DNA from 4 places in the Serratia sp. Res13-Sevr-LER1-36-b genome. Region 3 is predicted to be linked to each of the others. Evidence: predicted binding sites of a transcription regulator. Region 3 holds the regulator's gene; each other region holds the start of a gene.
The links. The regulator Fur, encoded in region 3, represses iron uptake genes when iron is present. The targets are predictions, from matches to a motif close to ATAATAATGAGAACNACTATCAA.
Positions count from the first base shown of each region.

Region 1: the regulator Fur is predicted to act here: its motif matches at 6,123-6,145, upstream of IMQ33_RS09155 (isochorismate synthase).
Region 2: the regulator Fur is predicted to act here: its motif matches at 4,897-4,919, upstream of IMQ33_RS09095 (Nramp family divalent metal transporter).
Region 4: the regulator Fur is predicted to act here: its motif matches at 6,051-6,073, upstream of IMQ33_RS10990 (TonB-dependent siderophore receptor).

Region 1 is NZ_JADACK010000014.1:77,313-85,529, reverse strand. Features, by position in the region: gene IMQ33_RS09185 (FKBP-type peptidyl-prolyl cis-trans isomerase N-terminal domain-containing protein) at 1-561, shown strand, start outside; gene IMQ33_RS09180 (ATP-binding cassette domain-containing protein) at 714-1,514, opposite strand; gene fepG (iron-enterobactin ABC transporter permease) at 1,511-2,536, opposite strand; gene fepD (Fe(3+)-siderophore ABC transporter permease) at 2,538-3,611, opposite strand; gene entS (enterobactin transporter EntS) at 3,772-5,040, shown strand; gene fepB (Fe2+-enterobactin ABC transporter substrate-binding protein) at 5,027-5,995, opposite strand; gene IMQ33_RS09155 (isochorismate synthase) at 6,181-7,389, shown strand; gene IMQ33_RS09150 ((2,3-dihydroxybenzoyl)adenylate synthase) at 7,400-8,217, shown strand, end outside.
Region 2 is NZ_JADACK010000014.1:65,145-73,361, forward strand. Features, by position in the region: gene IMQ33_RS09080 (alpha-keto acid decarboxylase family protein) at 1-1,637, opposite strand, end outside; gene mgrA (L-glyceraldehyde 3-phosphate reductase) at 1,882-2,871, shown strand; gene IMQ33_RS09090 (DUF2502 domain-containing protein) at 3,129-3,500, shown strand; gene IMQ33_RS09095 (Nramp family divalent metal transporter) at 3,623-4,858, opposite strand; gene IMQ33_RS09100 (NupC/NupG family nucleoside CNT transporter) at 5,237-6,424, shown strand; tRNA gene IMQ33_RS09105 (tRNA-Ala) at 6,605-6,680, opposite strand; tRNA gene IMQ33_RS09110 (tRNA-Ala) at 6,743-6,818, opposite strand; gene gltX (glutamate--tRNA ligase) at 7,039-8,217, opposite strand, start outside.
Region 3 is NZ_JADACK010000037.1:189,915-198,131, forward strand. Features, by position in the region: gene pgm (phosphoglucomutase (alpha-D-glucose-1,6-bisphosphate-dependent)) at 113-1,756, opposite strand; gene seqA (replication initiation negative regulator SeqA) at 1,834-2,376, opposite strand; gene ybfF (esterase) at 2,618-3,400, shown strand; gene ybfE (LexA regulated protein) at 3,648-3,935, shown strand; gene fldA (flavodoxin FldA) at 4,139-4,678, shown strand; gene fur (ferric iron uptake transcriptional regulator) at 5,004-5,450, shown strand; gene IMQ33_RS22010 (beta-N-acetylhexosaminidase) at 5,633-8,217, opposite strand, start outside.
Region 4 is NZ_JADACK010000017.1:207,246-215,462, forward strand. Features, by position in the region: gene IMQ33_RS10960 (SpoVR family protein) at 1-285, opposite strand, end outside; gene IMQ33_RS10965 (D-amino acid dehydrogenase) at 812-2,116, shown strand; gene dadX (catabolic alanine racemase DadX) at 2,140-3,216, shown strand; gene IMQ33_RS10975 (multidrug effflux MFS transporter) at 3,219-4,412, opposite strand; gene IMQ33_RS10980 (3'-5' exonuclease) at 4,535-5,095, opposite strand; gene IMQ33_RS10985 (hypothetical protein) at 5,391-5,873, opposite strand; gene IMQ33_RS10990 (TonB-dependent siderophore receptor) at 6,198-8,217, shown strand, end outside.

The DNA of each region.
Region 1 (8,217 bases), on a different contig from region 3:
TTGCTCAAACAGCGCGCGGCTCAGGGGGTTGAAGTGGACAGCCGTCTGGCGCTGGCGGGGGTGCAAGATACCTTCGCGGGCAAACTCAAGCTGCAACCTGAGCAGATCGACAAGGCGTTGGATGCCAGTGAAAAGTTGGTACAACGTAATGCACAGCAGCAAAAGTTGGACACCGAAAAGGCAGGCGCACGTTACATCGAGCAGTTTGCCAAGCAAAAACAGGTGAAAAAAGAGGCTTTAGGCTACTTTTACCGGATCGATAAGACCGGAAAGGGGGCTATTGGCGCAAATAACATGATCAGCGTGGCGGTAAAAGAGAGCCTGATCAACGGTAAAGTCGTCAAGGATATGCAGGCGGCAGGCACTTCGGTCACCCAGTTACTGAGCAGCTATCCACCGATATTCAGAACGGCGATCTCGAAGCTGCAAAATCACGGCAGTATCACGATGGTTGTCCCGCCAAGCTTGGCTTACGGCGATAAAGGTCTTCCCCCTGATATCTTACCGGGATCGACCATGGTCTATAACGTAACGGTATTGGATGTCGCGCCTGCCAAGTAAATGGAGCACGGCTGTGGCTGTCTGCGTAAAGGCTTTTCAACCTTGGACGGCCAAAGTTAGTTAGAGGACTCTCGCGCTCACGGTGAGGATCTGTCAGTAGAGCCATCGGCTATCGGCCGATGGCCTGATTTTCATCGTGAGTTTGCTGGCCGCTATTTCCCCAATGGCACCACCAGCGGCGTATGCGAAACCGGATCGTCGATGATCACGCACTTCAACCCGTAAACCTCCTCGATCAATTCCGGCGTAACAATGTCTTTTGGCGCGCCCTCGGCCACTACTTTGCCGTCGCGCATGGCGATCAGATGGGTGGCATAGCGGCAGGCATGGTTGAGATCGTGCAGCACCACTACCAGCGTATAATGATTCACCCGGTTCAACTGGCGCAACAGCTCCAACAGATCGATTTGGTGAGTGATGTCCAGCCAGGTGGTCGGTTCATCCAGCAGCAGCAGCGGTGTTTGCTGGGCCAACACCATGGCGATCCACACCCGCTGGCGTTGGCCACCGGAAAGGGTATCGACGGGTTGATCGGCCAACTGCGCCACGCCGGTTGAGCGCATGGCCTGTTCCACTGCCTGCTGATCTTCTTCGCGCCAGCGGCTGAACAGGCTCTGATGAGGGTAGCGGCCACGGGCAACCAGATCGAACACCGTGATATCACCTGGGGCAATTGAGCTTTGCGGTAACAGGCCAAGTTGGCGTGCGACTTCCTTGGTGGGATATTCGCGGATTTGTCGGCCGTTCAGCCATACTGAACCCGCCTGCGGTTGCATCAGGCGGCTGAGGGTGCGCAGCAGCGTGGATTTACCACAGGCGTTTGGCCCGATAATGACAGTCAGTTCGCCGTGAGGAATAGACACTGAAAGATCGCGTGCGACGATTTTCTTGTCGTAGCTCAGCGTCAGGTTTTCGGCACGCAGCGGTGCGGTTAACGGGGTTTCAGCATTCATTTTTTTCGTGACTCACGGATAAGTAACCAAATCAGATAGATGCCACCTATGCTGACGGTCAAGACGCCGACCGGCAACTGATAAGGCATAAACAGGCGCTGCGCTGCCACATCGGCCGCCAGCAATAATAGGGCACCGGTCAGCGCGGTGAGCAGTAAGACATGCTGGTTGGCGCACAGGCGGCGGGCAATTTGCGGGGCGACCAGGGCAATAAAGGAAATCGGCCCGGCCACGGCGGTGGCGGCAGCGGTTAGTATCACGCCGACCAACAACAACAACAGCCGGGAACGTTCAACCCCAACGCCGAGTGCGCAGGCGGTGTCATCCCCCATTTCCAGCAACCGCATGCGCCTTGTCAACGTCAGCAATACCAGTAACGCCAGCAGCAGCACCGCCAGCACCGGCAGGCTTTTCGCCCAGGTGATGCCGTTGAGGGATCCGGCATACCATAGCCCAGCTGTCATGGACGCTTCCAATGAGGCGCTGATGATCATCCAGGTATTGGCGGCCAGCAGCAGGGCACGAACGGCAATCCCGACAATAATCAGGCGGAAGGTTTCTACCCCGTTGCTCCAGGCCAACAGATAAACCACCCCGGCGGTAAGCAGGCCACCCGCCAACGCCCCAGAGGTAATGCCGATAACGCTGCTGTTAAACAGCACGATGGCGACCAGTACGCCGCTATAGGCTCCCGTATTGAAACCAATCACGTCAGGGCTGCCGAGCGGGTTACGCAATAGTGACTGGAAAATCGCACCGCTGAGGCCGAGCGCTGCCCCCAACAGTAAAGCCATGGCCACACGAGGCAAACGCCACTGGGTGACGATCACCGCAAGATTGGCCGGGCCTTCGCCGCGTAACGCGTCGATCACCTGCGCAGCGCTGAGCTGCAAGGTACCAGAACCGAGGGCATAAACCGCCAGCGCAAGGCAGGCGAATAACAACAGCAGGGCAGTTGCTAAAGGGCGCGCCAGCCGAAACGGCTTTTTGGCGAGGATCTGGCGGGAAACCAACAGGCTCATCTTATCCTCCCCGCCGGAACATACGGCGCTGGCGCACCAACATAATCAACATCGGCGCGCCGATCAGGGAAAGTACGATGGAGACCCGCAGTTCCCCCGCGACCAGAAAGCGCCCCAGTAAATCAGCGCTCAGTAGCAGGATTGGCGTTAAAACCAGCGTCCAGGGCAGCATCCAGTTGAGTTCTGACCCCGCCAGCCGCCGGGCAATGTGGGGCATCATCAGCCCGACAAAGGCGATAGGGCCAACGGCGGCGGTAGCTCCGCCACACAGCAGCGTAATAGCCAACAGGCCAAGCAGTTGGGTGCGAATAATTCCGGTGCCGAGCGCCGCTGCAAGCTCACTCCCCATGCTCAAGCTGTTCAACGCCTTGCTAAGCCACAGGGTGATCAGCGTGCCCAGCAGGATTGGCAATGCTACGGCACGTACCACCGCCATATTCTGAATGTCCAGTGTGCCAGCCTGCCAAAAACGCAGCTGATCGAACACCAAAGGATTGAGTAGAGCGATGCCGGTGGTCATCCCTTCCAGCACAGCGGCCAGCGCCACCCCGGCCAGCGTCAGGCGCACAGGATTAACGCGGCTGCCGCCCATTGCGCCTACCAGCGCTACCAACAGCGAGGCAAACAGCGCACCGGCAAAGGCGAACCAAAGATATTGGCTGACATTGGTCGCACCAAAGAAGGTAATGCCCAACACCACGGCGAAACCGGCCCCGGAGTTAACCCCCAAGATACCAGGGTCTGCCAGCGGGTTGCGGGTGAGGGTTTGCATCAGTGCGCCAGCCAGCCCAAGCGCGATGCCAGCTAATACGCCGATCAGCGTGCGTGGCAGACGTGCTTCAGTAATGATGACGCAGTCTGCGCCATTGCATTGGCCACTCAGAGCGGCAACGACGTTACTGAAAGGAATGGATTTAGCCCCTAGCGATAGGCTGAGCATCATTACCAACAGCAGCACGGCAAAGGCGCACAGCAGGCCAAACAGGCGCTGCCAGAAGGAGTGGGATAACCCCAGAAACAGAATGCCCCTGCGGTCAGGAAGCGGAGGAGAGCAATTAGGTGTAAGCCGGAACATGACAGCCCATTGTTAACTGAATATCAATGATATCTATTATCATTATTGATTGTATTTATCTATGGTAGCATGGCAGCCTGACCAGCACTAGCGCTGAGCCTATCGAATATCGTGTCGTTGTTTGTGGAAGATCAAGGATATAAGTTGTGGTGATAACAAAATGAATAAACCCTCTATTTTGCTCGATTTTAGCCTGCTTAGGACCAACCCCGCTTTTCGTGCCGTATTCTGCGCCCGTTTTATTTCGATCCTGGCATTGGGCCTGATGGCGATTGCCATTCCGGTGCAGATCCAGGCGTTAACCGGCTCAACCTTGTTGGTCGGGTTGTCGGTGACCCTGGCGGGCAGCGGAATGTTTGCCGGTTTACTGATGGGGGGCGTGTTGGCCGATCGTTATGAACGCCGTCGCCTGATCCTGTTTGCGCGCTCAACCTGCGGTGTGGGTTTTCTGGGGCTGTGCCTCAATGCTGCGCTGCCTGCACCTTCATTGACGGCCATTTATCTTCTCGCGGTGTGGGACGGATTTTTTGGTGCGGTAGGCGTGACGGCGTTGCTGGCGGCGACACCGGCCATCGTTGGCCGTGAGAATATCGTACAGGCCGGGGCCATCAGCATGCTGACCGTGCGCTTTGGGTCGATCCTGTCTCCCGCTATCGGCGGGCTGGTGATCGCCGGGGCGGGTATCAGTTGGAACTATGCACTGGCGGCCTTGGGGACGTTGATCACTCTGATCCCGCTATTAAAACTGCCCCAGTTACCACCTCCGCCGCAGCCCTGTGAACACCCGCTGCGGGCATTGATCGGCGGCTTCACCTTCCTGTTCCAGAACAAGGTGATTGGCATGGTGGCGCTGATTGGTGCGTTGATGACCATGGCCAGTGCGGTGCGCGTATTATATCCAGCTATCTCGGGCATGTGGCAGGTTACCACCCAGAGTTTGGGGATCATGTATGCGGCGGTGCCATTAGGGGCGGCGATTGGCGCATTTACCAGTGGCCGGGTGGCTCAGATGGCACGGCCAGGCTGGATGATGTTGATAACGGCGATAGCGGCTTTCGTGGCCGTGGGGTTGTTTGGCCTGATGCCTTGGTACGGCATGGCGTTGTTGTGCCTGGTGGTGTTTGGCTACCTCAGCGCACTGAACTCGCTGCTGCAATATGGCCTGATACAGAACCTGACGCCGGACGCGTTTCTGGGCCGGATTAACGGCCTGTGGACCGCGCAGAACGTAGTAGGGGATGCGCTTGGCGCTTTGCTGCTCGGCGCGATGGGGGCATTTATGCTGCCAGCGATGAGTTCGACCAGCTTCGGTTTCGGTGCGGCGCTGCTGGCTGTGGTGCTGGCGTTTGCCATGCGTGGCCTGCGCAACGTGAGCATGGGCGGGCAGAGCGATAAACTCCAACCCGCCACTGCGACTACGGAGAAATAAACAGCTTTTCCAGACGCGTCAGCAAGTTGCTGGCGCTGTAATAATCCAGCCGGAAGGTGTCGTTCCCCAGGGCATAAACCCGCTTGTTCTCCACCGCGGGCAGATGGGCCAGGAAACTGTTGCTCATCAGCCGCTGTACGTCGCTTTCGTCATTGGCGAATAACAGCAGCGTTTGGCCATTCAAGCCTTCTGCCAGGTTTTCACCGCCGAGTTGGACGATGTCTTTCCGCGCCCCTTGGCTGGTGCTGGCGTTGAGTTTGGGCGGCAAGGTGGCCAGGGTAAAGCCTAGCTGTTGCAGCAGTTGCCCTTGTGATGAGTCGGCGGTCCACAGGTTGGCATTCTTGCCATCGCTGCGAAACACCAGTGCCGTTATGGGCTGGGGTGGCAATGTCATCTGCTGTTTCAGCGTTTTCTCACGGCGATCAAACTCGCTGACGATCTTCTCCGCTTGTGCTTCATGGCCGGTCGCTACGCCGAGGATGTTGGCCAGTTCCTGCCAGCTTTTATCGTCGTAGTTCACCACCAGTACCGGAGCGATGGCCGACAGTTGATCGTACAGGCGCACCGCAGAATCGGCTCCGGTAGCGGACATTACAATCAGGTCAGGTGCCTCACCGGCGATCGCCTCGGCGTTGGGTTCACCAATATATAGCCGCTTCACTCCACGTTTGGCCGCAATCTCTCCCCACTGGTGGAAAAAGCCCTGCCGATCCGACAGCCTATTGTTTGGGCTGGTGGCTCCGCTGGCGATCACCGGAGCGTCTATCGCCAGCAGTGTCCCGGTAACCGTCACGCTGGTGGAAACGATGCGCTGTGGGGGGTGGTTAAGGGTGATAACGCCGTGCGAGGTTTCGATACTGCGCGGCCAGGCTTGAGTCTCGGCCTGGGCTACGCTCAATGCCAGCAGGCCAAACAGCGCCAGGCTGAGCCGTAGGGGAATTGACATCGGTGACATCCTTTTAATTCGAATGATTATCATTCATTGGTCAGAAACCGCCAAGTTTAACTGTTAATGTGGGTTAGCAGAAGAGGTTACGTTTATTGACATGGTAAGTTCTGGCAGGTACTTTATCGCGGATGCAATACAAATGATAATCATTATTATATTGGTTATTGTTAATGAAACAAGAGGAAGTACCTATGGACGTAGCCGTTAAGGGCGCTGCGCAAAAGGACCTGCAACAGGGTGTAGATCTGGCACAGGTCGCCACAATATCCCCGACTTCAGGTTTCTTTTTTACCTCGCCTTTTCGCAGTCTGAGCACCCAGGGATGCTTTGCCCGCATCACCTTGCCAGCGGTTGATGGCGATGACCTGCAGGGTCAATTCCAGCAGGCGATACAGCAGGCTTTTGCGCAAGCCCGCAAGGCAGGCATCAAGGATCCGCTGCTGTGCGGCGCAATCCCTTTCGATACTCGTCAACCCTCGTCACTGTTTATCCCACAACAGACACAATGGTTCGATCGTGAAACCCTGCAGGCCAACTTGGCGCCTGCTGCCGGATCGCTCCCTGAGATTGTGCGCCAAACCGAATTGCCAGCGCAGCCGCAGTTTATGCAGATGGTTAGCGATGCCGTACAGGCAACCAGCGGTGATCGATTGGATAAGGTGGTACTCGCCCGCCTGTTGGACATTGAAACCAGCAAGCCGGTAGACCACGCAGCGTTGATGGCGCGCATCATTGCCCAGAATCCGCACGGCTTCCATTTTCACGTGCCGCTGGCAGAGGGGGCATTGGTGGGAGCCAGCCCGGAGCTGCTGCTGCGTAAATTTGGCGACCAGTTCCATTCCAATCCGCTGGCGGGCTCGGCGCGGCGGGAAAGCGATCCGCAGCGGGATCGGGCCGTCAGCGAACAGTTGTTGGTTTCAGGCAAAGACCGTTATGAGCACCAGATCGTGACCGAAGGCATGCGTCAGGTCTTGGCTGGGCGTTGCAGTCATTTGCATATTCCCGCAACCCCCGAACTGCTCAGTACCACCACGTTGTGGCATCTTTCGACGCCAATCGACGGTGAAGTGGCCGATCGGGCAGAGAATGCTCTGTCACTAGCCTGTCTGCTGCACCCGACGCCAGCATTATGCGGTACTCCAACGCTGGCAGCGCGCGATCTCATCGAACAGCTTGAGCCGTTTGACCGGCAGCTGTTTGGCGGCATCGTTGGCTGGTGTGACGCCGAGGGCAACGGAGAATGGGTCGTTACCATCCGTTGCGGCACCGTCAAGGGTAATCAGGTGCGCCTGTTTGCCGGTGCGGGCATCGTGCAGGACTCTTCCCCGCAGTCCGAATGGCACGAAACTGGCACCAAACTCAGCACCATTCTGCGTGCGTTCGGTCTTAATCAAGGATAGAGAGTCCCTCATGACTATTGCTTTTACCCCCTGGCCTGAAGAGTTCGCGCGCCGTTACCGCGAACGCGGCTATTGGATCGATCGGCCATTGACCGACATTTTGTCCCGTCAGGCCAACAATGACGCCGTTGCCATGATCGACCCACAACGCAGCTTAAGCTACCGCCAACTGGAACAGCTTTCCGACCGTCTAGGTGCCGCCTTGTTAAGACGCGGACTGCAATCGGGCGATACCGCGTTGGTTCAACTTGGCAACGTGGTTGAATTCTATGTGGTGTTCTTTGCTCTGTTAAAAATCGGCGTGGTGCCGGTGAATGCCCTGTTCAGCCATCAACGTAGCGAACTGAACGCCTATGCCAGCCAAATCAAGCCTGCGCTGCTGATTGCCGATCGCGATCACGCCCTGTTCGCTCAGGATCAGTTCCTGGATACGTTCAGAGAACAGCATCCTTCGCTACGGGTGGTTGGGCTGCGTAATCAGGCCGAAGGTGAACAGGCGTTGGCCGCTTGGCTGGAAGAGGAACTCGGTGCTTTTGAACCGACGCCAACGGCCGCCGATCGGGTGGCGTTTTTCCAGCTTTCCGGTGGCAGCACCGGTACGCCGAAGCTGATCCCGCGCACTCATAACGATTATTACTACAGCATCCGCCGCAGCGTGGAGATTTGCCGCTTTGACAGTGCTACCCGCTATCTATGTGCGTTGCCGGTGGCCCACAACTACCCAATGAGTTCTCCGGGCGTGTTGGGGGTGTTTTACGGTGCCGGGCTGGTGGTATTTGCCAGCGATCCCGCGGCTGCACAATGTTTCAAACTGATCGAACAGCATCA
Region 2 (8,217 bases), on a different contig from region 3:
ATGGCCCGTGACACGCTATCGAGCAGTTCGGGAAAATCCATTTTCGGCAGCACCACCTCGATAAACGCCAGTTGCTCGCAACCACCGACCTCTCCAAGCGCCGCACGCAACTGCTCAGGCTCGGTGACGCGCAGGCACTTCATCTGATGATCGAGCGATAAAGCCTGCGGTAACCGCGTCCAGTTCCATTGCGCGATATCGTTATAGCGCTGTTCCGGCCCATGGATGGCTCGCTCGATAGTGTAACCGTCATTATTCAGCAGCAAGATCACCGGCTTTTGCCCATCGCGCAACATACTCCCCAACTCCTGCACGGTAAGTTGAGCGGCCCCATCGCCAATCAGCAACACCACCCGACGCTGAGGCTCGGCAGTCTGCGCGCCGAACGCCGCCGGTAAGGTATAGCCGATCGACCCCCATAAGGACTGTACGATAAACCGGCAACCCTGCGGCAGCGTCAACGACGCCGCGCCAAAACAGGCGGTGCCCTGCTCCGCAATCAGGATATCTCCCGGCAGCAAGAAGTCTTGGATCTGCTGCCAGAAACCATGTTGATCCAGACCGCTGGCACTCGGACCTGGCAGCGCTGGCCGTTTAATCGACGGCAACGTCCATTGGCTGGCTAACGATAACGTCAGTTGGTGTAAGGCCTTCACAGCGTCCCGCATCGGGACCTGGCTGAATACCTGCTGCCCAACCCTTGCCTCGAACGGCTGAATATCTATGCATTTATCCACGGGCAGGTTATGACTAAACCCGGCGGTGATGGCGTCGGTGAAACGCACCCCGACGTTAATCACCACATCGGCCCCCTCAATCTGCTGCTTGACTTGCGGATCGCTCGCGGCTGCGGCATAGGTTCCGGTGAAGCAGGCATGGGTTTCATCCAACACGCTTTTGCCTAACAGCAATGTGGAATGGGGAATATTGACCTCATTCATCCATTGTTCCAGCACCGGTTCGGCACCAAAGCGTTCTGCCAGGAAATCGGCCAGCAGGGAAACCTTTTGCGCTGCCTGCAGTTTTTCCCGTGCGGCGGCGATAAATGCCTGTAAGGAAACGTCGGACAGATTGGGCTGGCGTAACACTAAAGGTGCCGGGCGCGAAGCCAACGGAGCTTCAGCAACGTCACTTGGCAACAGCAGGTACACCGGGCGGCGCTCATAAAGTGCGGTGGTCAACAGGCGATCGATTTCCGCTTCCGCATTGCTGGCCGTCAGGCTGGCCTGGGCGATGGTGACCTCTTTCGCCATGCGGGCAAAATGACCGAAATCCCCATCCCCCAACGAATGGTGCAACAAATCCCCAGCACGCTGGGCTCGCAAAGCCGGGGCGCCAACAATGTGGATCACCGGCAGGTATTCGGCATAGCTACCGGCAATGCCGTTTATCGCACTTAATTCACCCACGCCAAAGGTGGTCAGCAGTGCCGCAGCTGGCTTGCAGCGGGCATAACCATCGGCAGCATAGGCGGCGTTTAGCTCGTTGGCGCAGCCGACCCAGGTTATCTGCTGATGATCAATAACGTGATCGAGAAACTGCAGGTTGTAATCTCCCGGTACGCCAAAAAAGTGGCGAATGCCAATCTGGGCTAACCGATCGAGAAGGTAATCTGCCACCGTATAGCTCTTGCTCATGATCATCACCTAGGTAACGGGAGAATGGTTAGTATTAAGTATTAAAGATGCTGCCGAATTTTCGAACTTTATCGGCAAGAGGCACTGGAAACCTCACTTTACATCTGCGCACTAATGGCATGCAGTTGAGATCATCCATAAGCAATTTGAATAAATGGCGGACAATTAGCGTGATCTGGCACTCTGACAACCCAGATGTAAGCGCATACACTGAATATCATTTCCCGCCGTCGATGAGGATTTTATGGTTTATCAAGCTGAGCCTGCCCGCTACCAGAATATGGAATATCGCCGCTGTGGCCGCAGCGGGCTGCAACTGCCAGCCGTTTCACTCGGTATGTGGCACAACTTTGGTGATAGCTCGCTGTATGACAATGCGCGCAGTCTGGTACATCGTGCCTTCGATCTTGGCATTACCCACTTCGATCTGGCCAATAACTACGGGCCACCGCCGGGTTCTGCCGAGGAGAATTTCGGCCGCATTTTGCATCAGGATCTCCAGCCTTATCGCGATGAGCTGATTATCTCTTCCAAGGCGGGCTACACCATGTGGCCTGGCCCCTATGGTGACTGGGGATCAAAGAAATACCTGGTCGCCAGCCTGAACCAGAGCCTGCAACGCATGCGGCTCGACTATGTGGATATCTTCTACCATCACCGCCCTGACCCAGATACGCCGCTGGAAGAAACCATGGCGGCGCTGGATTTGATAGTCCGCCAGGGGAAAGCGCTGTATGTCGGGTTATCGAATTACCCGGCCGAACGGGCGCGGCAGGCATTTGCCATACTGCAACAGCTTGGTACTCCTTGCGTGATCCACCAGCCGAAGTACTCGATGTTTGAACGCTGGGTCGAACCCGAGTTGCTGGATACGCTGGAAGAGCATGGCGTGGGGTCTATCGCCTTCTCACCACTGGCCGGAGGCATGCTGACCGATCGCTATCTGCAAGGCATTCCGCCTGATTCCCGCGCAGCCAGCGGCAGCCGCTCACTCACTCCCGAGCAGATTACCGAAGCGAAACTGCAAAAGGTTCGCCAACTGAACGCGCTGGCAGAACAGCGTGGCCAAAAGCTTTCGCAGATGGCGCTGGCCTGGGTATTGCGTAACGATCGGGTCACTTCCGTTTTGATCGGTGCTAGCAAAGTCAGCCAGATTGAAGATGCGGTCGGTATGTTGGCCAACCGTAAGTTCAGCGCAGAAGAGATCGCCAAGATTGAGCAGATCCTGATGTAATCGCTTACAAACCGCCGGTAGATTATCGGCGGTTTTTTCACCTTTCCTCTCAGATAACTCCCAATCCCCGGTGTTCCCCATGGCTTTCAGAATTTCCCCAAAGGCGCGGTCGCTCCACGGCGATAGCATCCCTCGGATAAATACCTCATGGATTTTACGCATCGCGTTAAAGAACGAGGGATAACAACCGTTTTGCATGGCCAAAACCTATACCGATGAACGTGCTTCATTATCGGTATCCGGCCAAGGGAGCCTAAATGTTCAAACCTCTGTTTACCGCTGCCATTCTGGTGACGCTTTTCATGCCCACCGCCCATGCTAGCAGCGTCAATATTGATTTGCTGCCGGGGGTCTCACTGCAGATTGGTGACCAGGACAAACGGGGCAATTACTGGGACGGTTACGACTGGCGCGATCGCGATTGGTGGCATGGCCATCAGGGGCGTGATTTAGGGGAACGCAACCGCCGGGGCTACTATTGGGATGGCTATCGCTGGCGTGACCGCGATTACTGGCACAAAAATTATTACTATCATGATGGCCGCTACCGCAAGGCCGATAAATACTATTACAAACAGTATAAAAAACAGCATTATAAGAACAAGCATCATCACGATCATGATGATTGACCCCTCACCCCAACCCCTCTCTGGGAGAGGGAGCCGATCGGCATCGTAATCAGGTTCAGAAGTCAGTCTGTAGCACGTTCATTCCCTCGCCACGAGTGAGGGTTAGGGCGAGAGGAACTATCCTAAATCAGGTTGCTGAGCAGCAAATAACCGTTGAGCCCAACCACAACCAACACAATCAGCTTACCGAGATTCTGAATCAGACGACCATTGACCATATCCCCCATCAGTTCACGGTTGCCGGTAAACGCCAGCAGCGGCACCAACGCCAGGGCGATACCAAAGCTCAGCAGTACCTGGCTCAAAACCAGAATACGCGTCGCATCCATCCCCATCATGATGACAATAAACGATGGCATCATGGTGACCACCCGCCGCACCCAGATAGGAATATAGAAACGGACAAAGCCCTGCATCACCACCTGCCCCGCCAAGGTCCCTACCACCGTAGAAGAGAGACCTGCGGCAACCAGGCTCAGGCCAAAAATGGTGGCCGCCGCATTGCCGAGCAGCGGCTGCAACGTCAGGTAGGCTTGGTCAAGATCGGTAATGCCGCTGTGGCCGTTGAAATGGAATGCGGCAGCGGCGGTGGCCATCATCGCCAGGTTAACAAAACCGGCAATGGTCATGGCGATCGCCACGTCCAGCTTGGTGGCTGAATAACGTTCTGCTTTAGAGTCTTTACCGGCGGTCTGCGTCAGAGAAGAGTGCAAATAAATCACATGCGGCATGATGGTTGCCCCTAACACCCCTGCAGCAAGAAACACCGCGTCACCATTCGGCAAATCAGGGATCGCCATCCCTCTAAGCAACCCGCTCAGCTGCGGCTGAGAAAATACCAGTTCCACGATATAGGCCATTGCCACAAACAGCAGCAGGCCGCCTATCACCAGCTCCAGTGGCTTTTGCCCGCGTTTTTGCAGCATCAGGATCAGGAAGGTGGCAATGCCGGTGAGGACAGCCCCCTGCAACAGCGTTACCCCCAGCAGCAGTTTGAAACCGATCGCGGCACCGATAAACTCAGCCAAGTCAGTGGCCATCGCGATAATCTCCGCCTGCACCCAATAGGCCCAGACGGCCGGGCGCGGGAAGCGATCGCGGATATGTTCGGCAAGGTTTTTACCGGTAGCGATGCCGAGTTTGGCAGACAGCAGTTGGATCAGCATCGCCATGACGTTGGCCCATACCACCACCCACAGCAGCGTGTAGCCAAAAGAAGCGCCAGCTTGAATATTAGTGGCAAAATTACCGGGGTCGATATAGCCGATGGCGGCGATAAAGGCAGGCCCCATCAGAGAAAGTTTGATCTTTCTGGACGGGCGGCTGGAGGAATTGTTAACCGCGCGACTGTTCAGCATAGCGAAAACCCTTACTAATTTAGCTCACCTTCATCTTTACCCAAGTGATAATGATTATCAAGTGCATTTGCAGCGATAATGGTTATCTCTGCGATAGCCAAAAACGAAGGTTTTATCGAACAGATCGCATGAAATCCTGGCGTTTCCATCTACTCTAGATCACAGGGTTCAGAGCAGATCACGCTTAATAATAAAAGTAGCACAAAAATGCCACGAACACGCATCTTTATTAACATCTTGATCTTTGGTGCTTTGCCGTCATAGATTAGGACTATCTCCACTATGATTTTCCATATTTGCTATGAATGTCTCGTTTTTAAACTTGGCGTTACATAAAATGACAACCGAAATTCAGCCTGCCTCAAATTTGGAGCAAACATGTCCCATATTGCGCACTTTGCGTTAGCGTTGGTGGTGGTTGCGATCCTGGCCCTGTTAGTGTGCCGCGATCGTAAAAACATCCGCATCCGCTATGTTATTCAGTTGTTAGTTATTGAAGTGTTACTGGCCTATTTCTTCCTGAACTCGGAAGCAGGTTTAGGCTTTGTAAAAGGCTTTGCAGCAATGTTCGACAAGTTGCTCGGGTTTGCGGGGCAAGGGACTGATTTTGTGTTCGGCGGGATGGGTGATAAAGGTCTGGCCTTCTTCTTCCTGAAGGTGCTGTGCCCAATCGTGTTCATCTCTGCCCTGATCGGTATTCTGCAATACATCAAAGTGCTGCCGTTTATCATCCGCATCATCGGGACCGTGCTGTCTAAAGTGAACGGTATGGGCAAACTGGAATCCTTCAACGCCGTAAGTTCGTTGATCCTGGGCCAATCTGAGAACTTCATTGCCTATAAAGATGTGCTGGGCAAGATGTCAGAAAAACGCATGTACACCATGGCTGCTACCGCGATGTCGACAGTTTCCATGTCCATCGTTGGTGCGTACATGACCATGCTGGATGCCAAGTATGTAGTGGCGGCGCTGGTACTGAACATGTTCAGCACCTTTATCGTCCTCTCACTGGTCAACCCTTATGACACCAGTAAAGAAGAAGAGCTGCACCTCGGCAATCTGCACGAAGGCCAAAGCTTCTTTGAAATGCTGGGTGAATACATTCTGGCAGGCTTCAAGGTGGCGATTATCGTTGCCGCGATGCTGATTGGCTTTATCGCCCTGATTGCCGCGCTTAACGGCCTGTTCAGCGCCATCTTCGGCCTGAGCTTCCAGGAAATCCTGGGCTACTTCTTCTATCCATTTGCCTGGGTCCTTGGCGTGCCTAAGCACGAAGCGTTGCAGGTTGGCAGCATCATGGCCACCAAGCTGGTTTCCAACGAATTCGTCGCCATGATGGAACTGCAGAAAATCGGTGCTGAGCTGTCCCCACGCAGCATGGGTATTCTGTCCGTGTTCTTGGTGTCCTTCGCCAACTTCTCTTCTATCGGTATCGTAGCCGGTGCGATTAAAGGGTTGAACGAACATCAGGGCAACGTGGTTTCACGCTTCGGCCTGAAGCTGGTTTACGGCTCAACTCTGGTTAGCCTGCTGTCAGCGGCCATCACAGGCCTGGTTCTGGGCTAACAGCTTTAGAATCGACAAGTTCTAGTCTTAAGACGCCCGATGAAGTTTATCGGGCGTTTTTTATTTGATGGCCCAATGACAATACTGCTCGAACTGAAGGCGAGGAATAGACACAACATGCGGCGGTGTTCTTACAGCACAAAAGCAAAAAGCCGACCCAAGGGTCGGCTTTTCAAATGGTGGTGGAGCTAGACGGGATCGAACCGTCGACCTCTTGCATGCCATGCAAGCGCTCTCCCAGCTGAGCTATAGCCCCACAAAAGTGGTACGCATTAACCGTGCGTTACGGTATTCCCCAACCTTCCTGAGATAAAAGGTTGGTGGAGCTAGACGGGATCGAACCGTCGACCTCTTGCATGCCATGCAAGCGCTCTCCCAGCTGAGCTATAGCCCCAATCCACAATCACGAAATCCTGTGAACGGGGCGCATGATATGAAACCCCAGAAACCCTGTCAACGGCTAAATTGAATTCCTCGATCAAGCGCTGAAAAAGCCGCCAAATCAGCGCGTTTAATACTAAAAAACCGCCGCTTTGGGCACAAAATAAACCGGCAAGAAAAAAGCCCCACGAATCACTTCGCAGGGCTTTGTCGGTTTAGCTAGCAACTAACGGTCAGGCTTGCGCTTCACGCTCGGCAATATAAGCCAACGCCTGATCAATACGCTTGAGGGAGCGAGCCTGGCCGATAGCATGTACGGTAACGTCCATGCCCGGTGACTGGCCAGCGCCAGTGACCGCGACACGCAATGGCATCCCTACTTTGCCCATACCCACGCCCAGTTCGTCTGCGGTGCCCTGAATGGCGTCGTGCACGTTCTCTGGCGTCCAGTTGGTAATAGCGGCCAGTTTAGCGCGCACGGCCTCCAGCGGCTGGCGTGCGACCGGACGCAGGTGTTTCTTCGCCGCATCGGCGTCAAACTCGCTGAAGTCCTGGTAGAAGTAATGGCAAGACTCCGCCATCTCCTTGAGGGTTTTACAACGCTCGCCCAGCAGTTTGACCAGATCTTTCAGTTCCGGACCGTTGCGGGTTTCAATCCCCTGCTGCTCAACATGCCATGCCAGATACACCGCCACTTCTTCCGCTGGCATATGGTTAATGTAGTGATGGTTTAACCACTGCAGCTTTTCGGTGTTGAAGGCGCTGGCGGATTTGTTGATCGCATCCAGGGTAAAGAACTCTTTCATCTCGTCGATAGAGAAAATTTCCTGATCGCCATGGGACCAACCCAGACGCACCAGATAGTTCAACAATGCCTGCGGCAGGTAGCCGTCATCACGGTATTGCATCACGCCAACGGCACCGTGGCGTTTAGACAGTTTTTTACCGTCATCACCCAGGATCATCGACACGTGAGCATATTCAGGCACCGGAGCGCCCAGCGCTTTCAGGATGTTAATCTGGCGCGGGGTGTTGTTGATATGGTCTTCACCACGGATCACGTGGGTGATTTCCATATCCCAGTCATCGATCACTACGCAGAAGTTATAGGTTGGCGCACCGTCGGTACGGCGAATGATCAGATCGTCCAGCTCCTGGTTGCTGAACTCGATCGGGCCACGGATTTTATCGTCGAAGATAACCGAGCCTTCCTGCGGGTTACGGAAACGCACAACGTGTGGCTCGTCATCTGTGTGGCTGCACTGGCTATCGCGGCAATGGCCGTCATAGCGTGGCTTCTCGCCGTTTTCCATTTGCTTCTCGCGCAGCGCTTCCAGGCGTTCTTTCGAGCAATAGCACTTATAGGCCGTTCCCTGTTGCAGCATTTCATCAATCACCGCGTTGTAGCGATC
Region 3 (8,217 bases):
CTAGATCGATATATCTAAATGCGCAAGAGGTAACCTGAAATTAGATATATCTAAATTACAGGCATAAAAAAAGCGCTGTAAAAACAGCGCCTTTTCATTATCGAGGGAGAGATTACTTGGCTGAAGCTAACACTTCGCTGACGATCTCGACCGCTTCATGCTCGATCTTCTCGCGGTGCTCGGCACCCAGGAAGCTTTCACAGTAGATCTTGTAAGCCTCTTCGGTACCCGATGGGCGAGCGGCAAACCAGCCGTTGTCGGTCATCACTTTCAGGCCGCCGATGGAAGCGCCGTTACCCGGAGCTGCCGTCAGACGCGCAGTGATAGGATCGCCCGCCAGGGTGCTGGCCTTGACCATTTCCGGTGACAGCTTGGACAACGCCGCTTTCTGTGCGGAGGTTGCCGGAGCCTGGATACGGTTGTAGCTTGGCGCGCCGAAGCGTTTGGCCAGATCGTTATAGTGATGCTGCGGGTTTTCACCGGTGACCGCGGTGATCTCTGCCGCCAGCAGGCACATGATGATGCCGTCTTTGTCGGTAGACCAAGGCGTGCCATCGAAGCGCAGGAACGAAGCCCCGGCGCTCTCTTCGCCGCCGAAGCCGAAGCTACCGTCGAACAGGCCGTCAACAAACCATTTGAAACCGACCGGCACTTCCACCAGCTTGCGGCCCAGATCGGCCACTACGCGGTCAATCATCGCGCTGGAAACCAGCGTTTTACCCACGGCAACGTTGGCACCCCATTGCGGGCGATGCTGGAACAGGTAATTGATGGCAACGGCCAGGTAGTGGTTCGGGTTCATCAGGCCCGCAGGCGTGACGATACCGTGGCGGTCATAGTCCGGATCGTTGGCAAACGCCAGATCGAACTTGTCGCGCAGGGCCAGCAGGCCCGCCATTGCCGATTCGGACGAGCAGTCCATGCGGATGATGCCGTCATGGTCGAGGTGCATAAAGCGGAAGGTCTGATCGATGGAGTCATTCACCAACGTCAGATCCAGCTTATAGTGCTCGGCAATCCGCTGCCAGTAGGCAATGCCGGAACCGCCAAGCGGGTCGACGCCCAGTTTCAGGCCCGCACGCTGAATGGCTGGCATATCGACGATGTCCACCAGCCCTTCCACGTAAGGTTGCACCAAATCCTGCGCATGCAGATGGCCGCCAGTCCAGGCTTTATCCAGCGATTGACGCTGTACGCCCTGCAGCTTGAGGCTCAGCAGTTCGTTGGCACGCTTTTCAATCACGGAAGTCAGGTTGGTATCGGCTGGGCCACCGTTTGGCGGGTTATATTTGATGCCGCCGTCTTCAGGTGGGTTATGCGAAGGCGTAATCACGATGCCGTCTGCCTGCGCGCCCCCTTTGCGGTTGAAGCACAAGATAGCGTGTGACACGGCAGGGGTTGGCGTAAAGCCGTTATTTTCCTGCACCACCACGTCAACGCCGTTGGCGGTCAGCACTTCCAGCACGGAAATAAAGGCGGGTTCGGACAGCGCATGGGTGTCTTTACCCACGTAGCAAGGGCCAGTGGTGCCCTGTTGACGACGCACTTCGGCAATGGCCTGAGCAATCGCCAGGATATGTGCTTCGTTAAAGCTCTGACGAAGCGCGCTGCCACGATGCCCTGAGGTACCGAATTTCACCGCATGTGCAGCATTACCGGCCTCTGGTTGCAGCACATAATACTGCGACGTCAGCTGGGCTACGTTGATCAAATCACTTTGCTGAGCGGGTTGCCCGGCACGTGGGTCATTAGCCATCGACTACTCCCTAAAATGCCAGTACTGTGGCCGGGCAATGAGTCGCTTACGGCCACCGTGACGGGCTGTTCGCTAAATTAGACGGTGCCGCAAACTTTCTCGATCAGTTCCGCTGGGAACTGCATGGCCTGCATGATGTGTTCGATCATGCTGCGTTTGCGGCCGGTGTTGGTATTGGTGATCACCCAGTAAGGCGTACCTGGCACATGCTTGGGCTTGGTATGCGTTCCGTTGGCCAACAGCGTTTGCTGATCGCCAGCAAAATAGGTACGGGTACGGCCATGCAACGAATCCGTTGCCGCGGCAAAGCCCGCCGCATCGAGGGTGTACAAGGTGGAAAGTACCAGCATAAAACGATTTACAGCTTTGCTCTGTTCGGCATATTCGTCCGATAGCAGCAGCTCGCGCACCGCACGCACGCGATCGCGTGGACGCTGTGCTGCAACGGCAGCCGCTGACGGCTCTGCCTGGCCACTGGCAACCACAGGAGCCGTGCGCACAGGCTGTCCTGCGGTAAACTTCAACATACGCCGTAAAATATCAGACGCACTTTCACCGATATGTTGCGTGTGGCTGGCAATATAACGGTAAAGTTCTTCGTCGACTTCAATAGTTTTCATCTTTATCCAGTACGTTTTTTCTACTTATGAACCTGAAGCCAATTGGTGCATTCAAGCCATGGGATTATAAGGTTAAAAGCGCGGGTGCGAACACTACAATGTTCTCCCAAACGGCAAAAGCAGACTTTAGCCAACCGCCTTGGCCGCCAAGCCCTCACCATACCATGAAATATCGGCAAAATTCTGCGGACCAACCAATAATCTCTCTAGCCATGTTAACCTAACTCATTATCTCAAGATCATGAACTTCACCATGAAATTACATTATCAATTATTGGCCGCAGAGGCTGCCACGCCAGCGAGCCTACCGATCGTGCTGATCCACGGCCTGTTTGGCAATCTGGATAACCTGGGCGTTCTGGCACGCGATCTGAACCAGCAGCATACGGTGATCAAGGTCGATCTGCGCAATCACGGGCTGTCACCGCGCGCGGCGGAGATGACCTACCCGGCGATGGCGCAGGATCTGTTGACGCTGTTAGACGACTTGCAAATCGAGCGAGCCATCGTAATCGGCCACTCAATGGGCGGCAAAGCAGCGATGGCGTTGACCGCGCTAGCCCCGGAGCGAATTGAACGGCTGGTGGCGATCGATATCGCCCCGGTGGATTACGACACTCGCCGCCATGACCAGATCTTTACCGCACTGCAAGCCGTCACCGATGCGGGTATCACCCAGCGTCAGCAGGCTGCGCAGCTCATGCGAGCCACGCTGGATGAAGAAGGCGTGATCCAGTTTCTGTTGAAATCTTTTCATGCTGGTAGTTGGCGGTTCAACCTGCCGGTGTTGATCGAGCAATATGAGAACATTATCGGCTGGCAAGAGGTTCCACCCTGGCCGCACCCGACGCTGTTTATCCGTGGTGGCCTCTCGCCTTACGTGCAGGATAGCTACCGCGATGACATCGCCCGTCAGTTCCCGCAGGCACGCGCCTATGTGGTTGCAGGCTCCGGTCACTGGGTCCATGCGGAGAAACCGGACGCCGTATTACGGGCAATCCACCGCTTTATTGACCAGCCCTGAGCTTAAATGGCGAAAAAACGCGCTAGAGAGAATAGCTTAGCGCGTTTGTCGCTAAGTTAGGCATTGTCGGCGCTCCATCTGCTGGGGTAATATGGCGCGCTATAATTTTGCCGCCCTGTCCAGGTGTGAAGCTGCACTTGGCTGGGGGTGAATTTGGGTTAGGGTTTATTGGCCCGAATTGTGTAAATCGAACCGTCTGGAAGCGTAAACCGCTTTTTGATGCAAACTCCCTTGCAGTAGCGCAACAATGGCAAAAGAACAAACGGATCGCACGACGCTGGATCTGTTCGCAGATGAACGCCGTCCAGGGCGCCCGAAAACCAACCCGCTTTCCCGTGATGAACAGCTTAGAATTAATAAGCGCAATCAGCTACGACGGGACAAAGTGCGTGGATTACGGCGTGTGGAGCTGAAAATCAACGCAGACGCGGTAGATGCTCTCAACAAACTGGCCGACCAGCGCAATATCAGCCGCAGCGAATTGATCGAACAAATGCTGTTGGCCCAACTGGCAGAAGAACAGCCAGAACACTGATCTCTGCCGCCGCACGCGCGGCACGGCGTTAAGGATGACGCCAGATCGGTTCCACCTCCGCAGAGGCATCGCATAAACGCGATAAAACCTCAGGGCAAATTTCTGGCATGATACGCATTTACGGCTGAGCAAGCCTGCCCTTGGCAGCGCCTCAGGCCGCGTTTACGCAACACATTCATTTGAATTAAAAGGTTATCTTTACTATGGCTCATGTAGGCATTTTCTTTGGCAGCGACACTGGCAATACCGAAAACATTGCCAAGATGATCCAAAAGACGCTTCAGCAAAAATTCGGCAACGACGTGGCAGAAATCCACGACATCGCCAAAAGCAGCAAAGAAGATCTGGCAGCGTTTGATATCCTGCTGCTCGGTATCCCAACCTGGTACTACGGCGAAGCCCAGTGCGACTGGGATGATTTCTTCCCGACGCTGGAAGACATCGACTTTAACGGCAAGCTGGTGGCGCTGTTTGGCTGTGGCGATCAGGAAGACTACGCGGAATATTTCTGCGATGCGATGGGCACCATCCGCGACATCATTGAACCACGCGGTGCGGCCATCGTCGGCCACTGGCCAACCAAAGGCTACCATTTTGAAGCCTCCAAGGGTCTGGCAGACGATGATCACTTTGTCGGGCTGGCCATTGACGAAGATCGTCAACCGGAGCTGACCAACGAACGTGTAGACGCCTGGGTCAAGCAAATCACTGAAGAGCTGAGCCTGGCCGAGATCGTCGGCTAAGCCTCTGCCCCGGCGGATACGTAACACATGGTGGGGGCGCCGTATAGCGCGCCCTTCTGTTATCGGCATCACGGATTAGAGCAATAGAAGCTACAAGTTTGTAACTTCCTACCTCGCCACGGTAGACTGAGATATCGGTTTATCCCATCCATCAAAGCTTTGCATGATTACCCTGTAAACGTGCAAAGATATGTTTGTTAACAACCGGCGGTTTCTATTTGCAGCAACCGGTTCTATAATGAGACGCAATTAACGCTTTGTGCCAACCGATGCCATAGGCGAGAACGCCTCAACTTGATTAGCATAGTAACAGGACTGAATCCGCATGACTGATAACAACTCCGCATTGAAGAAGGCTGGCTTAAAAGTCACTCTTCCGCGACTCAAAATCCTGGAAGTATTACAGGATCCGGCATGCCATCACGTCAGTGCGGAAGATCTGTACAAAAAACTGATAGATATGGGCGAAGAAATTGGCCTGGCCACGGTATACCGCGTGCTGAACCAGTTTGACGACGCAGGTATTGTGACCCGCCACAATTTTGAAGGTGGCAAGTCGGTTTTCGAACTGACTCAGCAACACCATCACGATCACCTGATTTGCCTGGACTGCGGCAAAGTGATCGAGTTCAGCGACGAATCCATCGAAGTGCGTCAGCGCGATATCGCCAAGCAACACGGTATCAAGCTCACCAACCACAGCCTGTACCTGTACGGCCACTGTGAAACCGGTGACTGCCGCGAGAACGAAACGCTGCACAACAAGAACTGATTCTGGCTCGCCAGAACGTGAAAACCGCCTAAATGGCGGTTTTTTTATGCCCGGATGACAGGCAAAAAAATCCCCGGACAGGCCCGGGGAAAAATATCCACTCAATTATCACAATTGCAGTTTGCTCTCACCTTGCACTATCTCCGCCCCTCTACCGACACGTAGGTGGGCGGAGTTCTCACTTACGCTTTCACTGGTTCGGCACGGCTGAAGCGTTTGCCATCCGGGCTGATTGCTCGGATTTGCACGTCACCCGCCACCGCTGGGCGCGCTTTATCGTCATAACGCTGCCACTGTTTGCCGCCGTCGGTGGAATATTCAATTCCCAGGCCCGGCAGAGCAATATTCGCCTCCAACTTGCCCCCGATGATACGAGCACCTGGGACCGGCAGGCGATAGCTCACGCCCGCTTTATCCATCTTGGCCAGTTCACGCTGCCCGATCAGGTTGGCAAAGCGCAGCCAGTCCTGATCCAGCGTTTTGGTATCGACCTGATGGGTTTCGCCACCTTTATACTCACGGCCAGCTTTGTAATCCTGCTCCCAGCTGGCACGGTGCCATGCACGTTCTGCAAGCGACACGGCACGTGGGTAAATCATGTATTCCATCTGCTGGTCGGTACGCACCACTTCGCTCCACAGTTGGGCGGAAAGACCATATGCGCCCGGCCACGGTTTGTCGCTCTTGGCGGCGAAGTGGTTACCGTCACGGTCAACCGAGGTTTCGGCGTTCTGCGGCAGGTTGTTCGGCGCAAAGCTGAAGATCTTCTGCTCGTCGCTGAAACGGGTGCCCCAGTAATAACCGTGTTCGTCCGGGCTGACTTCATACGGGAAGTCCATGTAGACGTAGTCCGGGTTAGAGATCACCACGTCATAACCCTTGTTCGCCCAGTCGTTAGCCGAGTCGAAGCCACCCCAGTACAGGGTATCCCAGAAGTTCACCGCCACATGCTTGGTCGCGAAGGCCTTCGAGTCTTTGGCATCTTTCAGGCCGTCCTGCCACGCCTGCATTCTGTCAATGCCGTGCGCTTTCACCAACTGGCTGACTTCCAGACCGAAGTAGCTTGGCAAGTGTTCCATATCTTCCACTTTGCCATCTTTGATGATGGCCTGACAAACCTGCGACTTGGCCCACGGCTTGTCTTCTTTGCTCAGATCGAGGATACCCTTGCCCGCTTCCGGGTTTTTCACGTCGGTATAGCCAGCGCCCAGACGGATGTTCTTCGCTTCGTCCCCACCAAAGTGCCAGGTTTTCAGCGGCTGACCGGCCTCTTTGTGCATCTGGGCCACTTCACCAATCACTTTGTCCACGAAGTTCTTGGAGGAATCCAGGCATGGGTTCAGGTAGCTCTGGCGGTTGAAGTACTGCACCGAGGTGGTATTGGAGGTATCAGTCGGATCCACCAGGCGGAACTCGTTGGCCTCTTTCCCTTTCCCTTCGGCAAGCAGCTTCTTGTAGCGAGCTTCCATGGAGGTAATCGCCGCACGGGCGTGCGCCGGCATGTCGATCTCAGGGATCACTTCAATCTGGCGTGCCTGAGCATATTTAACGATGTCGATATAGTCCTGACGGGAGAAGAAGCCACCGTGCGGTGCCGGGCCAGAGCCATATTGTGGCATCAGGCAGGTGGTCTCGCTCAGGTCATGACAACGCTGGCCGCCCACTTCAGTCAACTCTGGCAGGCCAGGGATCTCAATGCGCCAACCTTCGTCATCCGTCAGGTGGAAGTGGAATTTGTTCAGCTTGTAGGCTGCCATCTGATCCAGCAGGCGCAATACGGCGTCTTTTTGGTGGAAGTTACGCGCCACGTCCAGGAAGATGCCGCGGTATTGGAAGCGCGGTGCATCTTTGGCATCCAGCGTCGCGATCTTCTTGCTGCCATCCGAAGGGATTAGCGACAGGATGGATTGCAGACCATAGAACACCCCAGTCTGATCGAAACCGACGATCTCGGCACCTTTCTCGCCGATCTTCAGTTGGTAGGCACCTGGAACGGCCTGATCGCCTTTGAATGCCGCTGGCTTAATATCCGTCTTGATCGGATAACCGCTCACCTGGCTCTCAATGCCCAGCAGGGCAAAACGCTCGGCTGCCGCATCTGCCGCTGGTTTGGTCAAGGCGCTCAGTTCCAACGCCACGCCTTTGCTCAGGTCAATATCCTTCGAATGGACTTTAACTTCCATCGGGGTTGGGATGATTTGCCCACGCAGCGATGCCATCGGCAACACTTTCAGATCCTGGTTCTTGGTGAAGCGGCTTTCCGGCACCATCAGAATGTTGTTGTCATCCTTGGTACGCTTCCACTGGTCACCGGTGAACGGGGCAACAAACTGGTGAACATCTTCGGTATCGGTATTTGACAGGATCTTAGGCTGAGCATCGCCGGAAGTGGCATACCAGCGCGGCAGGAAGTCGGTGCGGAACAGCTGCCAGTATTCAGCGATAATCGGGATTTCCACCGCCTGATTGGCCGGGAAGCTGGTGAATTTGTCTGTCGGTTCCAGCTTATACAGATCGCCGGTAATGTGGGTGATTTTGAACTGGTCGTTATCAACCTTCAGCGTCTGGCGCGGGCTGTGGAAATAGATCGCCCAGTCTTTATCTTTGATTTCCTGATTGCCGTTGGTCAAGGTGATCAACACTTTGTGGCAGGACGCCCAGTCGGCCCCCAACTTGGCACAGTCCACGCCGTTCTCGGCAGCACGGTTGTCCAACATTTTCAAATTGACCTGCAACTGGCTGAGTTGATCAACCACCTGCTGGTTGG
Region 4 (8,217 bases), on a different contig from region 3:
ATAGGCCAACCCCTGCTGGCCATGCTTATAGCGCTGCTCGGTTTCGATGAACTTTTTACCGAATGACCAGTGGGTATAGTTGATCGGCATCCCGACGCTGGAATAGGCATCCATCATCTGCTCGGAGGTGATGACCTCGATCTGATGCGGATAGGTGTCGAGCCGGTAATGTTTGGCAACCCGGTCAATCTGTTCCAGATATACCTGCAACAGGTCGAATGTCCAGTCCGGTCCATCGCTCAGACGTTTATCTTCCTTAACCTTTTTCTGTGTCGAAGTAGTCATCAGCGCACCCTCGTTATGAACGGCGTCGGCTCTTTTGGCAGACCCTTTAACAATGATAGTCCAAGTCGTAATAAATCGTTTGAAATCATCCGTGCTGAGCACTGATAACCACTTGGGGTAGCTACGCGTAAGCCAGCTTTGCGGCCTGTGGCGGCACTCAACCAGGCATTCGAACCGTGAGGCAGAGGAAACTGATGTGTAATGGTCATGGTTGGAATTATTCGCCTGAAGTATTTAATTTAAAAGATTTATATTCTGCAATGCGTAGGTTGTCATTGCCTGTACAACTGGAGATTTTCGCTGATGTGTTCGGGGGATGAATAGCCTGTTTTATCGGCAAAATGCGCTTTAACAGTATCTTATCGTTATTTTTTATCCGCTATTGCCAAAGCCGGGCGCATCAACGATAAAATAATTGTGAATATTGTCACGATTAATAAACGATTTGTTGAGTAGTTTTTTCCACTGAGTTAATTTCCTGTTATTGGTAGATTGTGCTTTATCGATCCTTGAGCTGGAGTCAGCGATGAGAGTGGTTATTTTAGGTAGCGGAGTGGTAGGGGTTGCCAGTGCCTGGTATTTGGCAAAAGCGGGCCATGAGGTGACGGTGATCGATCGTCAACCCGGGCCAGCCTTGGAAACCAGTGCGGCCAATGCCGGGCAAATATCTCCAGGTTACGCCGCACCTTGGGCAGCACCTGGGGTACCGTTGAAGGCGATCAAATGGATGTTCCAACGTCACGCGCCGTTGGCAGTCCGCCTCGATGGCAGCAGTTTCCAACTGCGTTGGATGTGGCAGATGCTGAAAAACTGCGATACCGCCCACTATATGACCAACAAAGGCCGTATGGTGCGTCTGGCGGAATACAGCCGCGACTGCATTAAAGCTCTGCGGCAGGAAACCGGGATTCAGTATGAAGGCCGTCAAGGCGGTACGCTGCAGCTGTTCCGCACCCAGCAGCAGTTTGACAGCGCTGCCAAGGACATTGCCGTGCTGGAGGACGCCGGAGTGCCTTACAAACTGCTGGAGGCCAGCCAGTTGGCGACGGTTGAACCGGCGTTGTCGCAGGTTGCTCACAAGCTTACTGGCGGCTTACAACTCCCGAATGATGAAACCGGGGACTGCCAACTGTTCACCCAGCAGTTGGCCAAGCTGGCTCAGCAGGCCGGAGTCAACTTCCTGTTTAACCGCAACGTTGAACGCTTGCTGGTGGAAGGAGATAAGATTACCGGCGTGCAGTGTGATGGTGAAATCATGACTGCCGATAGCTATGTTGTGGCGTTCGGCGCCTATTCTACCGCGCTACTGCGCGATCTGGTGTCCATTCCGGTTTATCCGTTGAAAGGTTACTCATTAACCATCCCGATCGCCAATGAAGCGGCCGCGCCATTCTCTACCGTGCTGGACGAAACCTATAAAATTGCCATTACTCGCTTCGATAAGCGCATCCGTGTGGGCGGTATGGCGGAAATTGTTGGCTTCAATACCCAGTTGGAGCAGAAGCGGCGTGAAACGCTGGAAATGGTAGTACGCGATCTGTATCCGAACGGTGGGCGGGTTGAGGAGGCCACATTCTGGACGGGGCTGCGCCCGATGACGCCAGATGGCACGCCGATCGTGGGGCGCACCCCACTGAAAAATCTCTATTTAAATACCGGTCATGGCACCTTGGGTTGGACGATGGCCTGCGGCTCCGGGCAGTTGCTTGCCGACTTGATCTCTGGGATCACCCCGGCCATTGCTTCAGACGATCTGGCGGTGGCGCGTTACCGCGCAGACTTTCGGCAGGGACCTGTTGTTCCCTTGAATGACGTGCACCCGGCACGCTGAACCCCAATCTGATAGGAGAGCCCATGCCTCGCCCGATTACCGCTACGCTGCATTTGGCCGCGTTGACCAATAACCTGCAGGTAGTTCGTCGTTTTGCTCCTTCGGCTAAAATCTGGGCCGTTGTTAAGGCCAATGCTTATGGCCACGGTTTGCAGCATGTCTGGCGCAGCCTGGGCGAGAATAGCGATGGTTTTGCCTTGCTCGATCTGGCCGAGGCAGTGTTACTACGCGAATCTGGCTGGCAGGGGCCGATTCTGCTGCTGGAGGGTTTTTTTCAGCCCGCAGACCTGATGCTGATCGATCGTTACCGGTTAACCACGGCGGTGAACAGCGACTGGCAACTACAGGCGATTGCCGAAGCGCGTTTACAGGCCCCTTTGGATGTTTATCTCAAGTTGAACAGTGGTATGAACCGCCTAGGGTTTGCCCCGGAGCAGCTGCACAGCGCTTGGTTAACCGCAAAGGAGTTGCGTAATATTGGTTCGATAACGCTAATGAGCCACTTCGCCACCGCCGACGGTGCTGAAGGCGTAACGGAGCAGATGGCGGTGATTGAACGCGCTACTGCTGCGATTGATCTGCCTCGTTGTCTGGCCAACTCGGCGGCCACCTTGTGGCACCCACAGACGCGGGGGGAATGGGTGAGGCCGGGGGTTATACTTTATGGCGCATCACCCAGCGGCAACTGGCAGGACATCGCTGCTACCGGTTTGCAACCGGCGATGACGCTGAACAGCAAGATCATTGGTATCCAACAGCTGCAAGCAGGAGACCGGGTAGGGTATGGCTGGCGTTATGCCGCTGGTGGGGCGCAGCGTATCGGCGTCGTGGCCTGTGGTTATGCGGACGGCTATCCTCGCCATGCGCCCACCGGCACTCCGGTCTGGGTGGACGGTGTTCTGACACATACAGTAGGTTCGGTTTCCATGGATATGATGACGGTGGATCTGACACCGTGCCCGCAGGCAACCATTGGTACTGACGTCGAACTGTGGGGGAGGCATCTTCACGTTGATGATGTGGCTGCCGCAGCCGGAACCTTGGGTTACGAGCTGCTGACAGCCTTGGCGGCACGAGTGCCTATTGTTGTTGAAGAATAGACTCAGCCGATTTTTTTCAACTGCCCTTTGATTTGCTTGCTGCGCTGCCGTGCGTGTAGCGCCAGCAGGCAACCTACCAACATCACTAACGCCAGCGACAGTTTGGGCTGCAGTGGTAACGCCATGGCGATCAGGCCCAATGCGGCACCTCCGGCCATCTGAATAAAGCCTACCAGTGCTGAAGCCACACCTGCTTCGTTAGAGTAAGGCTCTAACGCATAGCTGGTTGACGGCCCCATGACAAAAGCCAATCCGGCGCAGGCGCAGGCCACGGGCAGGATATAAGCCAACCAATGGCTTTGTGCAGCTTCACCCAGCAGTGCCACGCCCAACACTAAAGCAAGACAGCCTAACCCCATCAGTATGCCGCCGGTCGCCAGGCAGAAAGGGCGGCCAATCTTGTGAATGATGCGGTTGGCGACAAAGCTGACCAGCATGATCCAGAAACCGTTGGCCCCAAATACCAAAGAGAACTGCAGCGGTGATAGCCCGGCGGTGCCCATCAGCACGTTAGGTGCCAATGAGACATAGGTCAGCGCCATCCCCATTGCCCCTGCATTGACCACCGCAAAGGAAATAAACCGGCGATCGCCAAGAATGCGCAGATACTGTCGTACCGGGAGCCCTTTGACAGCTACGGTAGTCGCGGGGCGGGTTTCCGGCAGGAAGAAGATGACCAGCAATAACACCACTGCGGCATAACCCACCAGGAACCAGAATGGTGCGCGCCAGCCGAAGGCTTCTGCCAGCAAGCCACCGAGCAGCGGGGCCAGTGCAGGAATGATATTCAGCGTGCCGTTGAGGAAACCGAAAGCGCGTGCGGCGTCATCGCCATTCATCCGATCGCGCACGCCACTGAATGCGACAACGGCGGTACAGCAAACGGCCACGCCTTGCATCAGGCGCGAAGCGACAAAAATTTCTGCCGTTGTCGCCAGCGCAGCCATTACTGCGCCCGCCATATAAATCAGGATCCCGGCGATGGCCACCGGTTTACGACCGTAATTATCCACCAGCGGACCGGCGATCACCTGGCCAAGACCCAACACCAGAATAAACAGCGAAATGGTGGATTGGATCAAGGCTTCGCTGCTGTTAAGGCCCAGGGCAATGGCAGGAATGGTGGGCAGATAGAGATCGATTCCCAGAGGGCCGAGCAACACCAAGCTTAGCAGGAGAAAGAGAAATTTTTGCATAACAAAAATGGCACATCCGAATGACAAAGAGGACTAGAGTAGAGATCCCAACCGCAAATGGGAAGCGATAACGTATTGATGACAGACAGGAAACCGTTTGCGCTTGATTTTCCCTGGCGCGATCATTTTGCCGCGGGCTGGCGGTAATAAAGTGCTGAAATGGTATCCGCAACGTAGCGTGCCTGGTGTTTGGCATCATCCAGCGCCCGGTGTGGTGTGCCTTCAAACGGACGCTGTTTCTTGGGATTGAAACCATGCAACTCTGCCAGCGTAATGATAGTACGGGCATCTTGGGTATCCCAGAACTTCCAGGGGCAAGGCATTGCCAACTGGTGGTAGGCATGTTCCAGGATCGAACAGTCAAACTCTTTGCCATTACCCCAGACTTTCACCGTGTCGGTGCTGTGCATATGAATAAAACGGCTCAGGTTGGTCAAGACCCGCTTGAGACTTTCGCTGCCTCCGAAAGCCTGTTTACGAGCTTCGTCTGACTGTTTTGCCCACCAGGCTACGGTATCCAGACTGATTGTCCGGCCCGGTTGTTCCTGCTGGCTGTTCACTGCCGCTTCAAATTCTGCCCCTAATTCACCGGTCTTGGGGTTAAAAAACACGCCGGCAACCACCAGGATCACCGCGCTCGGGGTAATATCCAGCGTTTCAATATCTAGCATCAAATGGTTCATGGGGTCTCCAGGCTGAACAAGCTCGTGATGGTACTGCATACAGTCTGGCAGAATATCCAGTTACTTTGAAATAGGCGAAAACGGTCTGTTCACGGTATGATGACTTTAGTCATGTTGCAGAGTTGGTAGCTAGCGTTGAGAACACTTATTTTTATTCTATGTATGATCGGCTATCTGCTGGTATTAGGCTATTTTGGCGTTTACGTTACCGATAAAATCTGCGAAAACGCGCAAAACTTAAGTAAAATCTGCCGCATGGTAGATATCTCTGAACCTCACATCCCGGAGTCACCTGTCACCCCAGATAGTCGCGGGTGAGTAATAGCGTCAATATCGCCGCTAGCCCGACTAACACTGCCCATTGGCGCCAACCAAAGCGAGCCAACCATTCCTGTTGTACTTTGTTAGCGTTGAATTGCCTGACAGACAGAGTACCAGCCAGCAGCAGTGTCATGACGACCCAAACCAGGCTCAGGCTGGTGGCAGAAAAGTCAGTGTGCAAAATATTGGCGTAATACAGGCGCATGGTCATAAAGTAGATCAGCAATACCCAACTGAAGCCTCTTCGTTTCTTCAGGATCTGGCTGAGCAGAAAAGCGATAAACAGGCTATGAGCCATGGAGATTAACGGTGATTCAAAGGGGTGGCGAACGCAAGTGTTGTATACCGCCAGATAGAGATTAAAGACCAGTAACGCATACACCGTATAAACATACCAGCCATAGACCACTTTCAATCTTCTGGAGGGGGCTGAGATGGGATTTGCTGTTTGAGTCATGCACTCTCCTTGAGTTATCCAGATTTATAGCATTTAACAGCTAAATGAAAACTAAACGCCTCAGCAGCATAACCTGCTAAGAAAAATGTTTTATCCATGATGACGTACCGTTCATAAGCCAATGAACCCGCCTGAAACCCCCTTCACCAGAGTGCATTTTGCTACTTGTATTCATTAATAGTAAAGATAATAATTATCATTGTTATTAGTATTTCATGTCTAACAACATCAGAGCACCGTGACCTCTGTACGCCAAACTGGCCAGCGTTGCCAGCACGGTACGTTTTCGGTGCAATTTCAATAGATCCCATGGGGAATACAGGTATGCCTGCGTTTTTTCCTGCCAGTCGTTCTTATCTTTACTGCTCGTTAGCGATTTTCCTGCCATTGACCTCTTTAGCTGAAGATACCCTCGTGGTAACGGCCAAACCCGCCGATACGGCGGAAACGGCGACGCATGGCTATGAGGCCAGCACCAGCCAGGGGGCCACTAAAACAGATCGGCCTCTGGTACTCACTGCACAATCTGTCTCCGTAGTAACACGCCAACAGATGAGCGACCAAGGGGCTTTGACGGTTAACGATGCGCTGAAATATACCCCAGGCGTTTTTACTAACTTTTCTGGTGGCGCGACGCGTTACGATACTATCGCTCTGCGCGGTTTTCACGGTGGCGACGTCAATAACACCTTCCTGAACGGCCTACGCCTGCTTAGCGACGGCGGCAGTTATAACGCTTTGCAGATCGACCCTTGGTTCCTGGAACGCATCGACGTGATTAAGGGCCCATCGTCCGTGATGTATGGGCAAAGTATCCCTGGCGGATTGGTGGCGATGACCAGCAAACGGCCGCAGTTTGCCAGTGAAAATCACGTCAATGTGATGGCCGGAAACAACAATACCAAAGGCGGTGCGTTTGATTCGACTGGGGCATTGAACGATCAGTGGGCATACCGTTTGACCGGCATTACCCGCACCAGCGACACCATGTATGACCATCAGCGTGAAGAGCGCTATGCGATTTCGCCTTCGTTGCTGTGGCAACCGGATGAAAATACCTCTTTGCTGCTGCAGGCCAATCTGCAAAAAGACCCTTCCGGTGGCTACCACAGCGCGGTGCCGTCAGACGGCAGTATTTATACCACCAGTGGGGACAAGCTTGGCCGGGGATTTTTTGACGGCGAAAGCAGCCGCAATGTGTTCAAACGTTGGCAGCAAATCTACAGTTATGACTTCTCACATAGTTTTAATGACGTCTGGTCATTCCGTCAAAATGCCAGCTATACCCACTCCAACGTGGAGCTGGAGCAGGTTTACCAGATTGGCTGGAACGCCGACCGCAGCGAATTAAACCGCTGGTACAGCGGCTCCAATACGTCATTGGATGCTTATGCCGTGGATAACCAACTGGCGGCGGAGTTCGCAACTGGCGCGTTGGAACATAAGGTGATGCTGGGGCTGGATTATCAGCGTTTTACCAATAACTTGTGGGAAGAGTCTGGTTCGGCCACGTCGTTGAACCCATTCACCGGCGTTTCCGGCGGGCCAGATATTACTATTCTCAGTCATACCGATTCCAAACGGCGTTATGAGCAGACTGGAGTCTATCTGCAGGATGAAGTCAGCCTCGACAACTGGTATCTCAATCTTTCCGGGCGCGTTGACCGTTTGGAAACCAAGAATACCGTGCTGAATACCGATTCTACCGATGCCCGTACTGACGACCACTTTACGGGGCGAGCCTCTTTGCTGTACCACTTTGACAGCGGTTTCTCGCCGTATATGAGTTACAGCTCCGCGGTGACGCCAGCGGTCCTTGCCGATAAAGAGGGGCATCTGCTCAAACCGACCACCAGCGAGCAATATGAGGCTGGGCTGAAGTATCAGCCTCCTGGCAGCAGCTCGATCTATAGCATTGCCCTCTATGACCTGACGCAGAATGACGTAGCTAACCGCGTGGTGAAGGACAGCTACTATGTGCCTGCCGGTAAGGTACATTCACAAGGGATTGAACTGGAGGCCCGTAGCCAGGTGAGCGAGCGCCTGAACGTCATTGCGGGTTACAGCTATAACCAAGTGAAATTCAAAGACGCCGTTGACGGTAACGATGGCAATACGCCATACCTGGCGCCTAATCAGATGGCCTCTTTATGGGGGCAGTACAAGGCGGGGCTAGGTATCAATCTGGGGGCTGGCGTACGTTATATTGGCAAACAGTGGGCGGATAATGAGAATACCTTGCGTATTCCTTCGGTCACGCTGCTGGATGCTTCCGTGCGCATGGATCTGGACAGCGTAAAACCGTCATTGAAAGGGGCTTATGTGCAGTTGAACGCCAATAACC